4 regions of the Streptomyces sp. NPDC043861 genome follow, and region 4 is predicted to be linked to each of the others. Evidence: riboswitches for the same ligand, from Rfam matches in the RefSeq annotation. Region 4 holds a riboswitch; each other region holds the start of a gene.
The links. Region 4 has a riboswitch for cobalamin ahead of AC068D_RS31855 (energy-coupling factor ABC transporter permease). Riboswitches for the same ligand answer to the same signal wherever they lie in the genome.
Positions count from the first base shown of each region.

Region 1: another riboswitch for cobalamin. It lies ahead of AC068D_RS21900 (ribonucleoside-diphosphate reductase subunit alpha); the one in region 4 lies ahead of AC068D_RS31855 (energy-coupling factor ABC transporter permease).
Region 2: another riboswitch for cobalamin. It lies ahead of AC068D_RS27080 ((2Fe-2S) ferredoxin domain-containing protein); the one in region 4 lies ahead of AC068D_RS31855 (energy-coupling factor ABC transporter permease).
Region 3: another riboswitch for cobalamin. It lies ahead of metE (5-methyltetrahydropteroyltriglutamate--homocysteine S-methyltransferase); the one in region 4 lies ahead of AC068D_RS31855 (energy-coupling factor ABC transporter permease).

Region 1 is NZ_JBWKDP010000009.1:219,852-224,103, reverse strand. It holds gene mctP (monocarboxylate uptake permease MctP) at 1-1,430, shown strand, start outside; gene AC068D_RS21905 (GNAT family N-acetyltransferase) at 1,620-2,120, shown strand; cobalamin riboswitch at 2,175-2,314, shown strand; gene AC068D_RS21900 (ribonucleoside-diphosphate reductase subunit alpha) at 2,448-4,252, shown strand, end outside.
Region 2 is NZ_JBWKDP010000013.1:161,356-165,607, reverse strand. It holds gene AC068D_RS27090 (FecCD family ABC transporter permease) at 1-503, opposite strand, end outside; gene AC068D_RS27085 (ABC transporter substrate-binding protein) at 500-1,489, opposite strand; gene AC068D_RS27080 ((2Fe-2S) ferredoxin domain-containing protein) at 1,609-1,998, opposite strand; cobalamin riboswitch at 2,039-2,228, opposite strand; gene AC068D_RS27075 (antibiotic biosynthesis monooxygenase family protein) at 2,838-3,170, shown strand; gene AC068D_RS27070 (hypothetical protein) at 3,759-3,974, shown strand; gene AC068D_RS27065 (DoxX family protein) at 4,173-4,252, opposite strand, start outside.
Region 3 is NZ_JBWKDP010000012.1:214,723-218,974, reverse strand. It holds gene metE (5-methyltetrahydropteroyltriglutamate--homocysteine S-methyltransferase) at 1-1,583, opposite strand, end outside; cobalamin riboswitch at 1,747-1,971, opposite strand; gene AC068D_RS26040 (3-hydroxybutyryl-CoA dehydrogenase) at 2,191-3,060, opposite strand; gene aceB (malate synthase A) at 3,057-4,252, opposite strand, start outside.
Region 4 is NZ_JBWKDP010000018.1:124,113-128,364, forward strand. It holds gene dhaK (dihydroxyacetone kinase subunit DhaK) at 1-469, shown strand, start outside; gene dhaL (dihydroxyacetone kinase subunit DhaL) at 497-1,117, shown strand; gene dhaM (dihydroxyacetone kinase phosphoryl donor subunit DhaM) at 1,114-1,515, shown strand; cobalamin riboswitch at 1,533-1,752, shown strand; gene AC068D_RS31855 (energy-coupling factor ABC transporter permease) at 1,783-2,484, shown strand; gene AC068D_RS31860 (energy-coupling factor ABC transporter substrate-binding protein) at 2,481-2,852, shown strand; gene cbiQ (cobalt ECF transporter T component CbiQ) at 2,859-3,608, shown strand; gene AC068D_RS31870 (energy-coupling factor ABC transporter ATP-binding protein) at 3,605-4,252, shown strand, end outside.

The sequences.
Region 1 (4,252 bases), on a different contig from region 4:
ACACCTTCGTCGCCGTACCCGCGGCGATCTACGCGGCGGGCGCTGCCGGTTTCTTCGCCGTGCCGTACACGATTCTCGTCTACCCGCTGATCTTCACCTTCCTGCCGCGGTTGTGGTCGGTGTCGCACAAGCACGGATATGTGACGACGTCGGACTTCGTCCGCGGACGCTTCGGCTCGAAGGGGCTGTCGCTGGCGGTCGCGCTCACCGGCATCCTCGCGACGATGCCGTACATCGCGCTGCAGCTCGTCGGCATCCAGGCTGTGCTGGACGTCATGGGCGTCGGCGGCGGTGAGAACACCCACTGGTTCATCAAGGATCTGCCGCTGCTGATCGCCTTCGGTGTGCTGGCGGCGTACACCTACTCGTCCGGTCTGCGGGCACCCGCGCTGATCGCCTTCGTCAAGGACACCCTGATCTATCTGGTGATCGCGGTCGCGATCATCTACATCCCCGTCAAGCTCGGCGGCTTCGACGACATCTTCACCAAGGCGGGCGACGCGTTCGCGCAGATCAACCCCGCGACCGACAAACCGCGGGGTGCGCTGGTGCCCGGGGAGCTGGGCCAGTGGGGTTACGCCACGCTGGCGCTCGGATCCGCGCTGGCCCTGTTCATGTATCCGCACTCGATCACCGCCACGCTGTCCTCGCGCAGCCGTGACGTGATCCGGCGCAACACCACCATCCTGCCGCTCTACTCGCTGATGCTGGGGCTGCTGGCGCTGCTCGGGTTCATGGCGATCGCGGCCGGAGTCAAGGTGACGAACGGTCAGCTCGCCATTCCGCAGCTGTTCGAGAACATGTTCCCCGACTGGTTCGCGGGGGTCGCGTTCGCGGCCATCGGCATCGGCGCGCTGGTACCGGCGGCGATCATGTCGATCGCGGCGGCGAACCTGTTCACGCGGAACATCTACAAGGACTTCCTGAAGCCGGACGCGACTCCGGAGCAGGAGACCAAGGTGTCGAAGCTGGTGTCGCTGCTGGTGAAGGTGGGTGCCCTGGCCTTCGTCCTGACGATGGACAAGACCGTCGCCATCAACTTCCAGCTGCTGGGCGGCATCTGGATCCTCCAGACCTTCCCGGCCCTCGTCGGCGGCCTGTTCACCCGGTGGTGCCACCGCTGGGCGCTGCTCGCGGGCTGGGCCGTCGGCATGATCTACGGCACAGTGGCGGCGTACGGCGTCGCAAGTCCGACGCAGAAGCACTTCGGAGGGTCATCGGCGGAGATACCGGGAATCGGGGAGATCGGCTACATCGGCCTGACGGCCTTCGTGCTCAACGCGGTGGTGACCGTCGTCCTCACCCTCGTGCTGCGCGCCGTGAAGGCCCCGGACGGTGTCGACGAGACGTCTCCGGGGGACTACACGGCGGACGCCGGGGACCCCGGGGTCGAACCCGAACTCCCGAAGGTGGGCGCAGTCACCCACTGACGCGTGTGTTTCCCGGCGCCGGCCGGCACGGGCCCCATGAGCCTGTGCCGGCCGGCGTTCGTGTCCGTCCGAAACGGCACCGCATTGTCCCCGCACCCCCTCCGCGGCCTTGGGAACATGGGGTGTTGAGGCAACCGGCCGGGGGAACGGCCTCGAGCCGCCCTCGTGCACATGGAGGAAACTTCGGATATGGACATCTTCGTCAGAAGGGCCGAACCCTCGGAGTACGAGGCCCTGGGGGAGCTCACGGCACGGGCCTATCTCGACGGCAGGCTGCTGGACTTCGGCGAGGAGGACCCGTACCTCGACCGTCTGAGGGACGTCGTCGCCCGGGCCCGACAGGCCGAGGTACTGGTCGCGGCGGACCGGGACGGCCGGGTGCTCGGCGGGGTGACCTTCGTTCTCGGCGGGGCGCCCTGGGCCGACATCGCCGAGGACGGGGAAACCGAGTTCAGGATGCTGGCGGTCGCCACGGAAGCGCGGGGGCGGGGCGCCGGGGAGGCACTCGTCAGGGCGTGCATCGAGCGGGCCAGGGACACCGAAGGCTGCCGGAGGCTCGTCCTGTCGACGCACCCCCGCATGCACGCCGCGCACCGCATCTACGAACGAATCGGCTTCGTCAGAACGCCCGAGCGGGACTGGTGTCCGCTGGCGGACGTGCCTCTGCTGGCCTACAGCCTGGAGCTCTGAGAACCGCGGCGACACAACATGTGGGGGGTGCCTCAAGCCACCGCCCCTACATGTATGCTCATGCTCGCTGTCGCCGCAGGGGAATCCGGTTCGAGTCCGGAACTGTCCCGCAACGGTGTGCCGGTGTGCCTTTGCGGTGTCGCACAGGGCATACACCTGCGAGTCCGAAGACCTGCCGACGGCGCACCCGGACCGTCCGGCCCGGGTGCCGACGACGTCCGGGCCTCGCGGAAACAGGTCGGTGGACGCGGTGCACCCTGCCCCCGGGCGAGTGCGCCCGTGCCCCGTGCCCCCGCCGGCCCCGAGCCGAGCGAGGGAGAGCACCCTGTGACCATCGCGCCGCCCGATCCTGCTTCAACGCAGTCCGCCGATGGGCCAGGTACCGCGCTGCTGCGCATCCTGACCGACCTCACCGCCGATCTCCCCGACACGGACCCCGGCCGCGTCGCCGCGGCCGCCCTCCGCGGCCGCCACGCGGGCTCGGACGAGGCCGAGTTGCGCGAACTCGCGACCGAGGCCGCCGCTGGGCTGATCTCCGAGGACCCGGCCTACTCGCGCCTCGCGGCCCGGCTGCTCACCCGCACGATCGCGGAGGAGGCGGCCACACAGGGGGCGGTCGCCTTCTCCGACTCCATCGCCGTCGGGCACCGCGAGGGCCTGATCGCGGACCGCACGGCCGCGTTCGTGCAGACGCACGCCGCGCGCCTCGACGCGCTGATCGACCCTGCCGCCGACGACCGCTTCGGGTACTTCGGCCTGCGCACCCTCTTCAGCCGCTACCTCCTCCGGCACCCGATCACCCGCAAGGTCATCGAGACCCCGCAGCAGTTCATGCTGCGTGTCGCCGCCGGCCTCGCCGAGGACGAGTCGCCCAGGGCTCTCGACGAAGTCGCCGCGCTGTACGGGCTGATGAGCCGGCTCGACTACCTGCCGTCCTCCCCCACCCTCTTCAACTCCGGTACCCGCCACCCCCAGATGTCGTCCTGCTATCTGCTGGACTCCCCGCTGGACGAGCTGGACTCGATCTACGACCGCTACCACCAGGTGGCGCGGCTCTCCAAGCACGCGGGTGGCATCGGTCTCTCGTACTCCCGTATCCGCTCGCGCGGTTCGCTCATCCGCGGCACCAACGGCCACTCCAACGGCATCGTGCCGTTCCTGCGCACGCTGGACTCCTCCGTCGCCGCGGTCAACCAGGGCGGTCGCCGCAAGGGCGCGGCCTGTGTCTACCTGGAGACCTGGCACGCGGACATCGAGGAGTTCCTGGAGCTGCGCGACAACACGGGTGAGGAGGCGCGGCGTACGCACAACCTCAACCTGGCGCACTGGATCCCGGACGAGTTCATGCGCAGGGTGAACGAGGACGCCGACTGGTCGCTCTTCTCGCCCGCCGACGTCCCCGAGCTGGTCGACCTCTGGGGCGACGAGTTCGACGCCGCCTACCGCAAGGCGGAGGAGGCGGGCCTCGCCCGCAGGACCATCCCGGCCCGCGACCTGTACGGCCGCATGATGCGTACGCTCGCCCAGACCGGCAACGGCTGGATGACGTTCAAGGACGCCTCGAACCGCACCGCGAACCAGACCGCTGAGCCCGGCACCGTCGTCCACTCCTCCAATCTCTGCACCGAGATCATCGAGGTGACGAACGACGGCGAGACCGCTGTCTGCAACCTCGGATCCGTCAACCTCGGCGCGTTCGTCACCGACGGCGGCACCGGTGCGGACGCCATCGACTGGGAGCGGCTCGACGCCACCGTCCGCACGGCCGTGACCTTCCTGGACCGGGTCGTCGACATCAACTTCTACCCGACCGAGCAGGCCGGCCGCTCCAACGCCAAGTGGCGTCCGGTGGGCCTCGGCGCCATGGGCCTGCAGGACGTGTTCTTCAAGCTGCGGATGCCCTTCGACTCCGCCGAGGCGCAGGCACTGTCGACCCGGATCGCCGAGCGGATCATGCTGGCGGCGTACGAGGCGTCCTGCGACCTGGCCGAGCGCAACGGCCCGCTGCCCGCCTGGGAGCAGACCCGTACGGCGCGCGGTGTGCTGCACCCGGATCACTACGGCACAGCCGTGGAGCTCAACTGGCCGGAGCGCTGGGCCGCGCTGCGTTCCCGGATCGCCACGACCGGGAT
Region 2 (4,252 bases), on a different contig from region 4:
AGGAACGCGGCCACCGGCAGGGAGAACACACCGAACAGGGTGACGTTGAAGACGAGGACCAGCACCGCACCGACCGATGCGCCCGACGAAACGCCGAGCAGCATCGGGTCCGCGAGGGGGTTGCGCACAAGTGCTTGCAGCGCCATTCCCGACACCGCCAGGCCCGCGCCCACCACGCCCGACAGCAGCACCCGGGGCAACCGGACGTCGATGACGATCGTCTCGCGGACCGGTGTCCAGGTCGGTTCGGCGAGCGAAGGGTGCAGCCGGTGCAGCAGGATGCCCCAGACCTGGTCGGCCGGGACACTGATGGACCCGGCCGCGATCCCGAAGGTGGCCGCGACGGCCAGCAGCGCGGCGAGCAGTACGAGGACGAGCGGGTAGGGGATCCCCGGGCGGCGAACGGCGGCGGCACCCGCCGCCGTTCGCCCGCTCGTCGGGCCACGCGCCCCGGTCGTCCCTTGCGTATCCGTCGCCTCCGCCACACCCGTGGCGTCGGTCACTTGAACCGGTCCGGGTGAACCTGGCGGGCCAAGGACTCCACACCGGACGGCACCCGGACGCCCAGCACCGTGGACGAGAGCGGCAGCACCGCGAACCGCCTGTTCTTGACGGCGGGTACGTCCTTCAGCGCCGGGTTCGCGAGGAGGAACTTCTTCTTGTCCTCGACGGGTTGGTCGCCGTAGTCGTAGATGACGATCACCTCGGGCGCGCGCTCGGCCACCTGCTCGAACGACACGTCACCGAACGCCTTGTCCAGGTCGGCGAAGAGGTTCACCCCACCGGCCTGCTTGATCATCTCGTTGCCGATGCCCGCACCGCCCGCGGTGAAGGCGGTCTTGTCACCGCTGTCGTACACGAAGGTCTTCACCGGGGTGACTCCGGCGAGCTTGTCCTCGACCGTGTCCAGCGTGACGTGGAGCTCCTTGAGCTGCCGCTCCGCCCGGTCCGGCACGCCGAAGATCTTCGCCACGTTCCGGATCTCCTGGTCCATCGTGGCCATCGTCACCGGCCCGGACGGGCACTCCTCGATGTTCAGATAGGAGTTGACCCCCGCCTTGGAGAGGGCGTCGCGGCTGCGTCCTTCCTTCTCGTCGAATGTGCTGGCGAAACCGCCGTAGGCCACGTCCGGTTCGGCGGCGAGCAGCGTCTCGAACGAGGGGTACTCCTTCGCCAGGACCTTGATCCCGTCGTAGGCGTCCCGGTACTTCGGGAGGATCTTGTCATCGAGATAGGCGGTGCCCACCATCGAGTCCTGCAGCCCCAGTGCCAGCATGACCTCGGTCGCGTGCTGGTTCAGCGACACCGCGCGCTGCGGGGGACGCTGATAGGTCGTCTTCACACCGCAGTTGGACACGGTGACCGGGAAACCCTTGGCAGCGGAGTCCGCCGACGGGGCGTCGTCCCGGGTCACGGTGCCGCCGCAGCCGGATATCAGTACGGCAGCGGCCATGGCCGACAGCAGGGATGTCGGGCGCTTGCCCATCAAGGATCCTCTCACCGCAGGGTGGTCCTGAACGGTCCGGACGGTGGTCCGGTGGCTGGTCGGAATCGGGACTCGTCGGAGGACGCCCGGTCCGGCGTGGGAATGTGCGGGGCGTGTTCGGGTCAGCCGGCGTCGGGGAGTGCCCTGGACCGGACGCGCCGTGGCGGGGTGAAGGCGTAGAGCTCGAGGATGTCCGGCAGCGCGGCGAGGCCCGGTCCGCCGGCCCGTACCCAGGCGGCGATGTCCTCGGTCGCCGCCGCGTCGTTGACGAGACCGAACCAGGCCGGCCTGCCGCCCGCGGCGCGGCCCTCGGACGAGGGCTGCACGACGATCACGTTCGCCTGGTCGCACACGTCGAGACAGTCGGAGACACGAACCGGCGCGTCCATGGCGAGACGCGCGGTCTGCTCCCGATGATCGACGCCGGTCACCTTGGGGCTGCCGCAGCAGCAGTCCCTGCACACCACGATCCGGCACGGAACGGAACCGGCAGGTGACGGTCTCCTGGGCATTCCGACAAACGCTCCTCTCCGGGGAAATCCGCCCCAGTCACTTCGAGGAGGCGACCGCGTGAGTCTCCTGGCTCTCGGGTCAGTGCTCGTCCCGGCCTTCCCACCCGCATGGGGGCAGTGGTCTGTTCGGGATCCGCTCGCCGATCACAGTGGCGGGACCGCGCCGGATTCACACCGGCTTCCTCGTTCCGCCGTCGCCTATTCGCGGGACATCATGACAGAAAGACTCTCCACGTCATAAGTCCGCGGTCGGACCGCCCGGGGGGAACGGCGGCACGCGGCCCCCGGGAGCGAGCGACGTGCGCCTCCGTGGGGCTCACGCGCGCCCTGTACAAACAGGCCGGTCCGTGGTCACATCGAGCGGCCCGCCCCCTGCTCAGCCTGTCGGCCCGGCCCTGGTCGGTGGACCAACCCCGGCAGCTCCCTCGCCTGGCTGCCGGGCGCGCCCTTCACCGAACCATGGCAGCGCGGCATCGCCTTCGACTTCGCGACGTCACTGGGCCGGGGACACCGGGGCGGGCCATCACCGGCTTCATCCGCGTCACCTTCGCCGGGCCGGCTGTCCTGACGACCTTCCGCCGCACGGTCCGCAAGGCCCGCCTACAAGGAAGCGACCGAGCGCGGGTGGGTGCGCACACGGCCGGGACAACGGAGCGGCCGGGCGCGGGTGATGCGCCGTCGGCGCATCCCTGGCGCGGCGCCCCCTCCTGAGCCGTCGGCAGCGAGAGCCCGGTCCGGTCACCGGCACCTGAGCATGCATCAGTCCAGTCCGCGTCCGATCGGGGGAATGCGGACCCGCACCCGCGCTCCTCCAGCGCAGTAAGGGGAGCAATCCGACCATGACTGTTACCGCGAACATCGACACCACCCGCCGGGTGGCGACACTCATCAACGTCTTCACTGTCGCACCCGACCGCCAGGCCGAGCTCATCGCGCTGCTGGCGCGCGCCACCGAGGAAACGATGAAGCACCAACCCGGCTTCGTCTGTGCCAACTTTCATGCCTCCCAGGACGGCGAGCGCGTCATCAACTACGCCCAATGGGAGTCCGAGGCGCACTACCATGCGATGCTCACCGACCCGGAGGCCCGCGCCCACATGGACCAGGCAGCGACGATCGCGACGGACGCACAGCCGCGGCTGTACCGGGTCGAGTCAGTGCACGCCAAGTGAGGTGCGAGCACGGCATTCAGATCCCGTCCGGGAAGAGCAACCCAGCCGGTCGACGCTCACGCATGACCCTCAACGACCGTGCCACCGCCGAGCGTGGGGCCCGGAACATCACCGCATGACTGCGTGAGCACCGCCGATGGTGCCGCACCGCAGGAACTCGCCGCTGCCACCGGTGCCGGCGTCCCGTGAGTGACGGACCGGATCGTGCCCGCTGAGGCTCGCCTCGGCCCGACGCCGGGCCGATGGGCCGGGAGCCGACGGGGGCCGACGGGGCGGGGCATCGAGCGCGGTCAAGGCATCGACCGGAACTTGGCACGGCACGCCGCGAGCGAAGCAGGCGCAGGAAGGTCCGTGACACACGGGTGCTCCCCTCCCATGGAGTCGGCCACCAGCTGTCCCGAGTTCCCGGAAAGCCGTGACGGGCCGGGGCATTGAGGGCGGTGGAGGGAGCACGCAAGCACACCCGCCATGCCTCGTGCCCCGGTGGGCCGTGCCTGTGCGCATCGCCCCTCCGCGCACGGGGTATCCCGCAAGCAGTCCCTGCGGTCGCCGGCAAGCCGGTGCTCCGCACCCCTGGAGGTGGAAAGCATGACCGACATCAGCGGGCTGGAGCCTGTGGCGACGTTCTGCGGAAAGTGCGACTGCGGCTGTCCGCAGCTGTTCGTGGACCCCCGCGCCCCCATCGAGCGCCGGATCGTCCTGACCGACGATTTCGGACAGCGTGTGCAGATGAGCGCCGACCAGTTCTCCTCGCTGGTCGACGATGCGAAGAACGGCAAACTCGACGGCATCGCCCTGGCCTGACAACGGCGGGACTTACGAGACCGGAGGCCAGGACGTATGGGCCCGCCCTGGCCTCCACGCATGCCCCGGGGCAGGCTCGGTTCGACTCGAGCTCCGTTCGAGGCTCACGGCAGTGGCCCCGAGCAGCCGGCCGACGGTGACGGCGCCTGCTCGAGTACGGCCCCATGAGCACCGCCCCGTCCCGCGTCGGGCCGTCCCTCATGCCGTCGGCAGCCGCCTGCCGACGGTGTGGGCCACAGCCCTGGCGCGGGCCACCGGACGCGCGGTCGCCCCGCCGA
Region 3 (4,252 bases), on a different contig from region 4:
CCGTACGACTGGACCCAGCCGTGCCGGGTGGCGAGGTAGCCGGTGAGCTGTTCTGCGAAGTACTGCACCATGTCGTTGCGTTCGGGCTCGCCGTGCACGAGGACGTCGATACCCGCCTCCTCCTGGAAGGAGATCACCTCGCGGATCTCCGCCTCGATGCGCTGCTCGTAGCCCGCGGTGTCGATCCGTCCGCCGCGCAGATCGGCGCGGGCCGTGCGCAGAGCCGTGGTCTGAGGGAAGGATCCGATGGTGGTCGTAGGCAGCAGGGGCAGCCCGAGGTGGGCACGCTGGGCCGCGGCGCGCTCGGCATAGGGCTGGGAACGCCGGGCGTCGGTGTCAGTGATCGCCGCGGTGCGCGCACGTACGGCGGGGTCGTGGGTGATGGGCGAACCGGCGCGGGAGGCCAGGTCGGCCCGGTTGGCGGCGAGTTCCGCGGCGATGGCGTCCGTGCCCTGGCCGAGTCCGCGGGCGAGGGTGACGATCTCGTCGGTCTTCTGCCGGGCGAAGGCGAGCCAGCGAAGGATCTGCGGGTCGATGTCGCGCTCCTCGGCACTGTCCAGCGGGACGTGCAGCAGTGAACAGGACGCGGAGACGTCGACCTGGTCGGCCAGTCCCAGCAGCGTCCCGAGGGTGGCGAGCGACTTGCCCAGATCGTTCACCCAGATGTTGCGTCCGTCGACCACACCGGCGACCAGGCGCTTGCCGGGCAGTCCGCCGACCGCGGCGAGGTCGTCGAGATTCGCGGCGGCCGACCCGGTGAAGTCGAGCGCGAGGCCGTCGACGGGCGCCTTGGCCAGCACCGCAAGTGTGTCCCCGAGGCGGTCGAAGTAGGAGGCGACCAGCAGCTTCGGCCTGTCCGTGAGCGCACCGAGGTCGCGGTAGGCGCGGGCGGCGGCGTTCAGTTCGGCGGGTGTGCGGTCCTGGACCAGTGCGGGCTCGTCCAGTTGGACCCATTCGGCGCCTGCGGCCCGCAGATCCGCGAGCACTTCCGTGTACACCGGCAGCAGCCGGTCGAGCAGCGTCAGCGGCTCGAAGTCCTCGGCCACCCCCGGGGCCGCCTTGGCCAGCAGCAGATAGGTGACCGGTCCGACGAGGACCGGACGGGGCGTCAGGCCGAGCGCGAGTGCTTCCTTGAGCTCACCGACCTGCTTGGTGGAGTCCGCTTTGAACACGGTGTCCGGACCCAGCTCCGGAACCAGGTAGTGGTAGTTGGTGTCGAACCACTTGGTCATTTCCAGCGGCGCCACGTCCCGGGTGCCGCGGGCCATGGCGAAGCAGCCGTCCAAGGCGTCGGCGGCGACGGCTGCGCGGTGGCGGGCGGGGATCGCGCCGACCATCAGGGTGGTGTCGAGGACGTGGTCGTAGTAAGAGAAATCGCCGGTCGGCACTTCGTGGATGCCGGCGTCGGCGAGCTGCTGCCAGTTCGTCCGGCGAAGACCGGCGGCGGTGGCGCGGAGGGCGTCGGCGGTGACACGGCCCTTCCAGTAGCCCTCGATCGCCTTCTTCAGCTCCCGGTTCTGTCCCTGACGGGGGTAGCCGTACAGGGTGGCCCGTGCTGCCGCGGCTGCGGACTCGGTGGTCACGGAGATCTCCTTCGCGAGATGAATCCCTGAGATCCCGGGGACGGGACGAGAACGCGAAGGGCGACGGAACGGACGGAACGCCCAGCGCGGCACAGCGCGGTCATCCGTCCGATGTGTTCGCCGACCCGCCCTCGAGGTCACCGGGATGTCCGCGGGCGAGTCGTTCGCACGCGGGCAACGGGCAGGTCTTCGGACTCGCGGGCCCGTCCGGCCGGATTCCCGGCGGACACCTACTGGCCGTCGCTTCCCAGGCCCGGCTCGGACCCAGTGCGTATGACGGCGGTCGTTCCCGCTCACCGCTGCGGGGCAGTCCCGGATTCCCACCGGGTTCCCTCTTACGACGCATCCCGCCTGGCGGACGGGGCGAACCAGCTGCACCCGTCAGCCTACGGGGCGTTGAGCCGACGCGGAGAATCACCTCCGCCATTCGGACGGTGAGCTGAGACACGCGGCCGTGGTGCTTGAAACGGCGCGGGGGCGGGAAGCGCCGACCTCCGCGCTTCCCGCCCCTCCCCCGTGGGTTCCCGCCGGTTCCCTCCTCCAGCGGCGTGGCCCGGGCCCCTCAGCCCGGGCCCACCGGGCCCCTCAGCCCGGTCGTACCAGGAACTCAGCCGTGTTCGTACGCATGGAAACCGCGGCCGGTCTTGCGGCCCAACAGGCCTGCCTCGACCATGCGCTGGAGCAGCGGCGGCGGGGCGTACAGCGGCTCCTTGAACTCGTCGTACAGGGACTCCGCGATCGAGGCCACCGTGTCCAGGCCGATCAGGTCCGCGAGCTTCAGCGGCCCCATGGGATGGGCGCAGCCGAGCTCCATGCCGGCGTCCACATCGGCGGGGGAGGCGAATCCGGACTCCGTCATGCGGATCGCCGACAGCAGGTACGGGACGAGCAGGGCGTTGACCACGAACCCGGCCCTGTCCTGCGAGCGGATCACGGTCTTGCCGAGGGCCCGGGCAGCGAATTCCTCGGTCGCGGCGACCGTCCCGGCCGACGTGTGCAGGGAGGTCACGACCTCCACCAGCGGCAGTACGGGCACCGGATTGAAGAAGTGCAGGCCCACGACCCGGTCGGCGCGGCCCGTCGCCATGCCGAGCCGCGTGACCGGCAGGGAGGAGGTGTTGGTCGCCAGCACCGCGGCCGGATCGGCCACGATCTTGTCGAGTGAGGCGAAGACCTCGGTCTTGGCGTCCGGGTTCTCCACGATCGCCTCGACGACCAGCTGCCGGTCGGCCAGGTCTTCCAGGCAGCCGGTGAAGACCATCCGGTCGAGGGCGTCCCGCGCCGCGTCCCGCTCCAGCTTTCCACGGTGCACCGCACGGTCCAGGGAGCCGGCCACCCGTTCCCGCGCGGTGCGGGCGGCCGGCGCGTCCACCTCGCACACCACCGTGTCCAGTCCGGCTCGCGCGCACACCTCCGCGATTCCGGCGCCCATCTGTCCGCCGCCGACCACGCCGACGCGCTGGATGCTCCCGCTCACGACCGGGCCTCCGCACGCACGACGAGGTGACGGGAGTAGGCGTCCGGCGTGAAGAACAGCGGCAACTCGTGTTCCAGGGAGGTCCGTTCGAAGAGATCGCGCACTTCGTCGACGGCCGCCCACGGGTACTCGGCACCCAGAGCGGCGACCTCGTCGTCGAGCAGCCGCAGCACCGTCTCGCGGTCGACGACGCGGTGGCGCAGCCACTGCCAGATCTGTACGCGGGCGATCTCCGCGGTGGCGGCGTCCTCCATCAGGCCGTACAGGGCAACGGCTCCCTGCCCCCGTAGCCAGGCGTCGAAGTAGCGCAGGGCGATCGCGATGTTGGTGCGGACCCCCTCCGGGGTGGGCGGGCCGCTGATACGGCGCACCGACAGCAGATCGGCAGCGGTGACCTCGACGTCGTCACGGGTGCGGTCGATCTGGTGCGGCCGTTCGCCGAGAACGCCGTCGAACACCTCGCGGCACACGGGGACGAGCCCGGGGTGGGCGACCCACGAGCCGTCGAAGCCGTCCTCGGCCTCGCGCTCCTTGTCCAGCCGCACCTTGGCGAGGGCTGCCTCGTTGGCGGCCGGGTCCTTGCTGGGCATGTGCGCGGCCATGCCCCCGATGGCGTGGGCGCCGCGCTTGTGGCAGGTGCGGACCAGCAGCTCGGTGTAGGCGCGCATGAACGGGGCGGTCATGGTGACCTGGGCGCGGTCCGGGAGCAGGAAGTCGGTCCGGTGACCGAAGGTCTTGATGAGGCTGAAGAGGTAGTCCCAGCGGCCGGCGTTCAGGCCCGAGCTGTGCTCGCGGAGCTCGTAGAGGATCTCCTCCATCTCGAACGCCGCGGTGATGGTCTCGATCAGGACGGTGGCGCGGACCGTCCCACGGGGGATGCCGAGGAGTTCCTGGGCGAGGACGAAGACGTCGTTCCAGAGCCGGGCTTCGTAGCGGTTCTCCAGCTTGGGGAGGTAGAAGTACGGGCCGTGTCCGGAGTCGAGCTGACGCTGTGCGCAGTGGAAGAAGTACAGGCCGAAGTCGACCAGGGAGGCGGGGACCGGCCGTCCGTCGAACTCCAGGTGCTCCTCGGTGAGGTGCCAGCCGCGAGGACGGACCACGATGGTGGCGAGCCCGTCGTGGTCGCCGAGCCGGTATTCCCTGCCCTCGGGGGTGGTGAAGTCGATCCGGCGCTCGATGGCGTCGAGCAGGG
Region 4 (4,252 bases):
GATCGCCCGCGAGGTGAACACGCGTTCGCGGAGCTTCGGAGTGGCGCTGAGCGCGGTGACCACGCCGGCCAAGGGGACTCCGACGTTCGACCTCCCGCCCGGCGAGCTGGAACTGGGCATCGGCATCCATGGCGAGCCGGGGCGCGAGCGCCGGGCCATGATGACGTCGCGGGAGATCGCCGACTTCGCGGTCGACGCGGTGCTGGAGGACCTCAAGCCGTCCAGCCCGGTCCTGGTGCTCGTCAACGGCATGGGCGCGACCCCCCTGCTGGAGCTGTACGGGTTCAACGCGGAGGTGCACCGTTTGCTCGGCGAGCGGGGTGTGCCGGTGGCCCGTACGCTCGTCGGAAACTATGTGACCTCGCTCGACATGGCCGGCTGCTCGGTGACGATCTGCGCGATGGACGAGGAGCTGCTGCGGCTGTGGGATGCGCCGGTACAGACCCCGGCGCTGCGGTGGGGACGCTGATCCATGGGGCAGAACGAAGGAGGCCGTGTGCTGGACACCGGGTTCTTCCGCAGGTGGATGGACCTAGGAGCCGCCGCCGTGGACCGTGAGGCGGCACACCTCACCGAGCTCGACTCACCCATCGGCGACGCGGACCACGGCGCCAATCTGCAGCGTGGCTTCACCGCGGTCAAGGCCGCTCTGGAGAAGGAGTCGCCGGACACCCCCGGAGCCGTACTGGTCCTGTCCGGACGGCAGTTGATCTCGACGGTCGGCGGGGCGTCGGGGCCGCTGTACGGAACGCTGCTGCGGCGTACGGGCAAGGCGCTCGGCGACGCCGCCGAGGTGTCGCCCCAGCAGCTCACCGATGCGCTGCGCGCCGGCGTCGCCGCCGTGGCACAGCTCGGTGGGGCGAAGGCCGGCGACAAGACGATGCTGGACGCGCTGGAGCCGGCCGTGGAGGCGATGGACGAGTCCTTCGCCGCCGCCCGGGAGGCCGCCGAGCGGGGCGCACTCGCCACCGTGCCCATGCTGGCGCGCAAGGGCAGGGCGAGCTACCTCGGCGAGCGCAGCATCGGGCACCAGGATCCGGGAGCGACGTCCTCCGCGCTGCTGATCGCCGCCCTGGCCGATGCGGAGGCCGGGCCCGCTGCCGAGGAGTCCTCGTGAGTCCCGTCGGGATAGTCCTCGTCTCGCACAGCGCGGAGGTCGCGGCATCGGTCGCCGATCTCGCCAGGGGGCTCGCGGGCGGCGGCGAAACCGCCCCGGTCGCGGCTGCCGGCGGTACACCGGACGGCGGGCTCGGCACCAGCTCGGAGCTGATCACCAGGGCCGCGGAGGAGGTGGACCGGGGCGCCGGCGTCGCGGTGCTGACGGACCTCGGCAGTGCCGTACTCACGGTGAAGACCCTGCTCGCCCTGGGGGACGAACTGCCCCGGGACACCAGGTTGGTGGACGCGCCCTTCGTCGAAGGGGCGGTCGCGGCGCTCGTCACCGCCTCGGCGGGCGGCGACCTGGATGCGGTGGAAGCGGCGGCCACGGAGGCGTACGCATACCGAAAGGTGTGACGTTGCGCATCCGTGCGCGGCTTGTGATGTACCTGGTCAAAGCACTAATGTCGCACCGCCTTGGTGAACGGGAAACCGGTGGAGTACCGGTGCGGCCCTCGCCACTGTGATCGGGAAGTCCGGCTCCATCCGCAAGGAAGCCACTGGATCGCCGAGGGAGACCTCGACGTCCGGGAAGGCGGAGCCCGGGCGGCAGGACCCGTCAGCCAGGAGACCGGCCAGGGCGCGTTGTCCATCCACGAGGTGCTGGAGAGGGTCTCCCCAACCATGCATATAGCCGAGGGGTATCTGCCCCCGTTGCACGCGGCCGCCTGGGGCGCCGCGTCCGCCCCGTTCGTGATCCACGGAGTGAGGGCACTCACCCGGGAGGTAAAAGCCAACCCCGAGTCGACTCTGCTGCTCGGCGCATCCGGTGCCTTCACCTTCGTACTGTCGGCGCTCAAGATTCCCTCGGTGACGGGCAGTTGCTCCCATCCCACGGGCACCGGTCTCGGCGCGATCCTGTTCAGACCACCGATCATGGCGGTGCTCGGCACCATCACGCTGCTGTTCCAGGCGCTGTTGCTGGCGCACGGGGGCCTCACCACTCTCGGCGCCAACGTCTTCTCCATGGCGATCGTCGGCCCATGGGCCGGATATGCGGTGTACCGGATGCTGCGGCGGTTCGAACTGCCGGTGATGGTGAGCGTGTTCTGCGGCGCGTTCGTGGCCGACCTCTCCACGTACTGCGTCACCAGCGTGCAGCTGGCGCTGGCGTTCCCCGACCCGAGCAGTGGCGTCCCCGGCGCGCTCGCCAAGTTCGGCGGCATCTTCGCCGTCACCCAGATCCCGCTCGCGGTCAGCGAGGGCCTGCTCACCGTGCTGGTGATGCGCCTTCTGGTGCAGTCCAGCCGAGGTGAGCTGACCCGCCTCGGTGTGCTGCTCCAGGGCGGCGAGCAGGGCAAGACGAAGGAGACCGCTGCCCGATGAACCGCAACACGAAGATCAACGCACTGCTTCTGGCGCTCGTGGCCGCGCTGGCGGTACTTCCGCTCGTGCTGGGGCTGGGTGACCACAAGGAGGAGCCGTTCACCGGCGCCGATGCCGAGGCGGAGACGGCGATCACCGAGCTGCAGCCGGACTACGAGCCCTGGTTCGCCCCGCTGTACGAGCCCCCCTCGGGGGAGATCGAATCGGCGCTGTTCGCCCTGCAGGCGGCGCTCGGCGCGGGGGTACTGGCGTACTACTTCGGACTGCGCAAGGGGCGCCGCCAGGGCGAGGCCCGTGCGGAGGCACACGGCGCATCGACCACGGCCACCGAGGAAGCGGACTCCCCCGCCGGCCGGACCACGGCGTAACCGCCGATGCTGCCGATCGACGCGGCGGCGCACAGCAGTCGCTGGCGCCGCCGTCATCCATGCGAGAAGGCGGTGCTCGGGCTGGGACTGACCGTCTGTGCCGTCTCACTGCCGCCCTGGCCCGGCGCCGTGCTGGTCGCGGCCGTCACCGTGGTGGTGCTGCTCGGGCCCGCCGGGGTGACGCTGCATCAGTTGTGGCGGGCTTGGCGCATTCCGCTCGGCTTCTGTGTCACCGGAGCGGTGCCGCTGCTGTTCGCGGTGGGCGGGCCCGACGGTGTGGTGGCTCTTGCTCCCGACGGGCCGCTGCACGCGGGGCGGCTGCTGCTGCGCACATCGGCGGCGTCCCTCGGGGTGTTGCTGTTCGCGTTCACCACGCCGGTGTCCGACGTACTGCCCCGGCTGGTGCGTGCGGGCGTGCCGGCGCCTGTGGTCGATGTCGCCCTCGTCATGTACCGGATCAGCTTTCTGCTCCTCGACTCGGTGAGCCGGATCCGCCAGGCGCAGGCCGCCAGGCTCGGCCACACCACCCGCGCAGCGACCTGGCGTTCCCTCGCGGGCCTCGGGGCGACCGCGTTCGTCCGCGCCTTCGACCGCGCGCACCGGCTGCAGACGGGACTCGCCGGGCGCGGTTACGACGGGAACCTGCGGGTCCTGGTGCCGCAGGCATCGGTTTCCGTGCGCTTCCTGACGGCCACGGGCGTGCTTCTCGCGGGAATCGTGGCTCTCACCCTCGTACTGGAAAGGTCCCTGTCATGACTGCGTCCACGAGGATCCGGTCCGCATCGGCCGTGGTGGAGCTGGACGGCGTGGGATACGCGTACGCCGACGGCCCCCAGGTGCTCGGCGACGTGGACTTCGCGGTCCCTGCCGGGCGCTCGCTGGCACTGCTGGGCCGCAACGGCAGCGGAAAGACGACGCTGCTGCGGCTGCTGAGCGGCGGGCTTCGGTGCGGCCGGGGCCGGCTGCTGCTGGACGGCGCGCCGGTGTCCTACGACCGTGGCGGGCTGACCCGGCTCCGGACGACCGTGCAGCTGGTCGTGCAGGACCCCGACGACCAGCTGTTCGCCGCGTCCGTGGGCCAGGACGTGTCGTTCGGACCCATGAATCTCGGGCTTCCCCAGGACGAGGTCCGGGCCCGGGTCGCCGAGTCGCTGGAGGCGCTGGACATCACCGCGCTCGAGGACCGGCCGACGCATCTGCTCTCGTACGGCCAGCGCAAACGCGCGGCGATCGCGGGGGCCCTGGCGATGCGGCCGCGCGTACTGATCCTGGACGAACCGACCGCCGGTCTCGATCCGCACGGCCAGGAACGGTTGCTCGAGGTGCTGGACCGACTGCGCAGGAGCGGGACCACCGTGGTGATGGCCACGCACGACGTGGATCTCGCCCTCCGCTGGGCC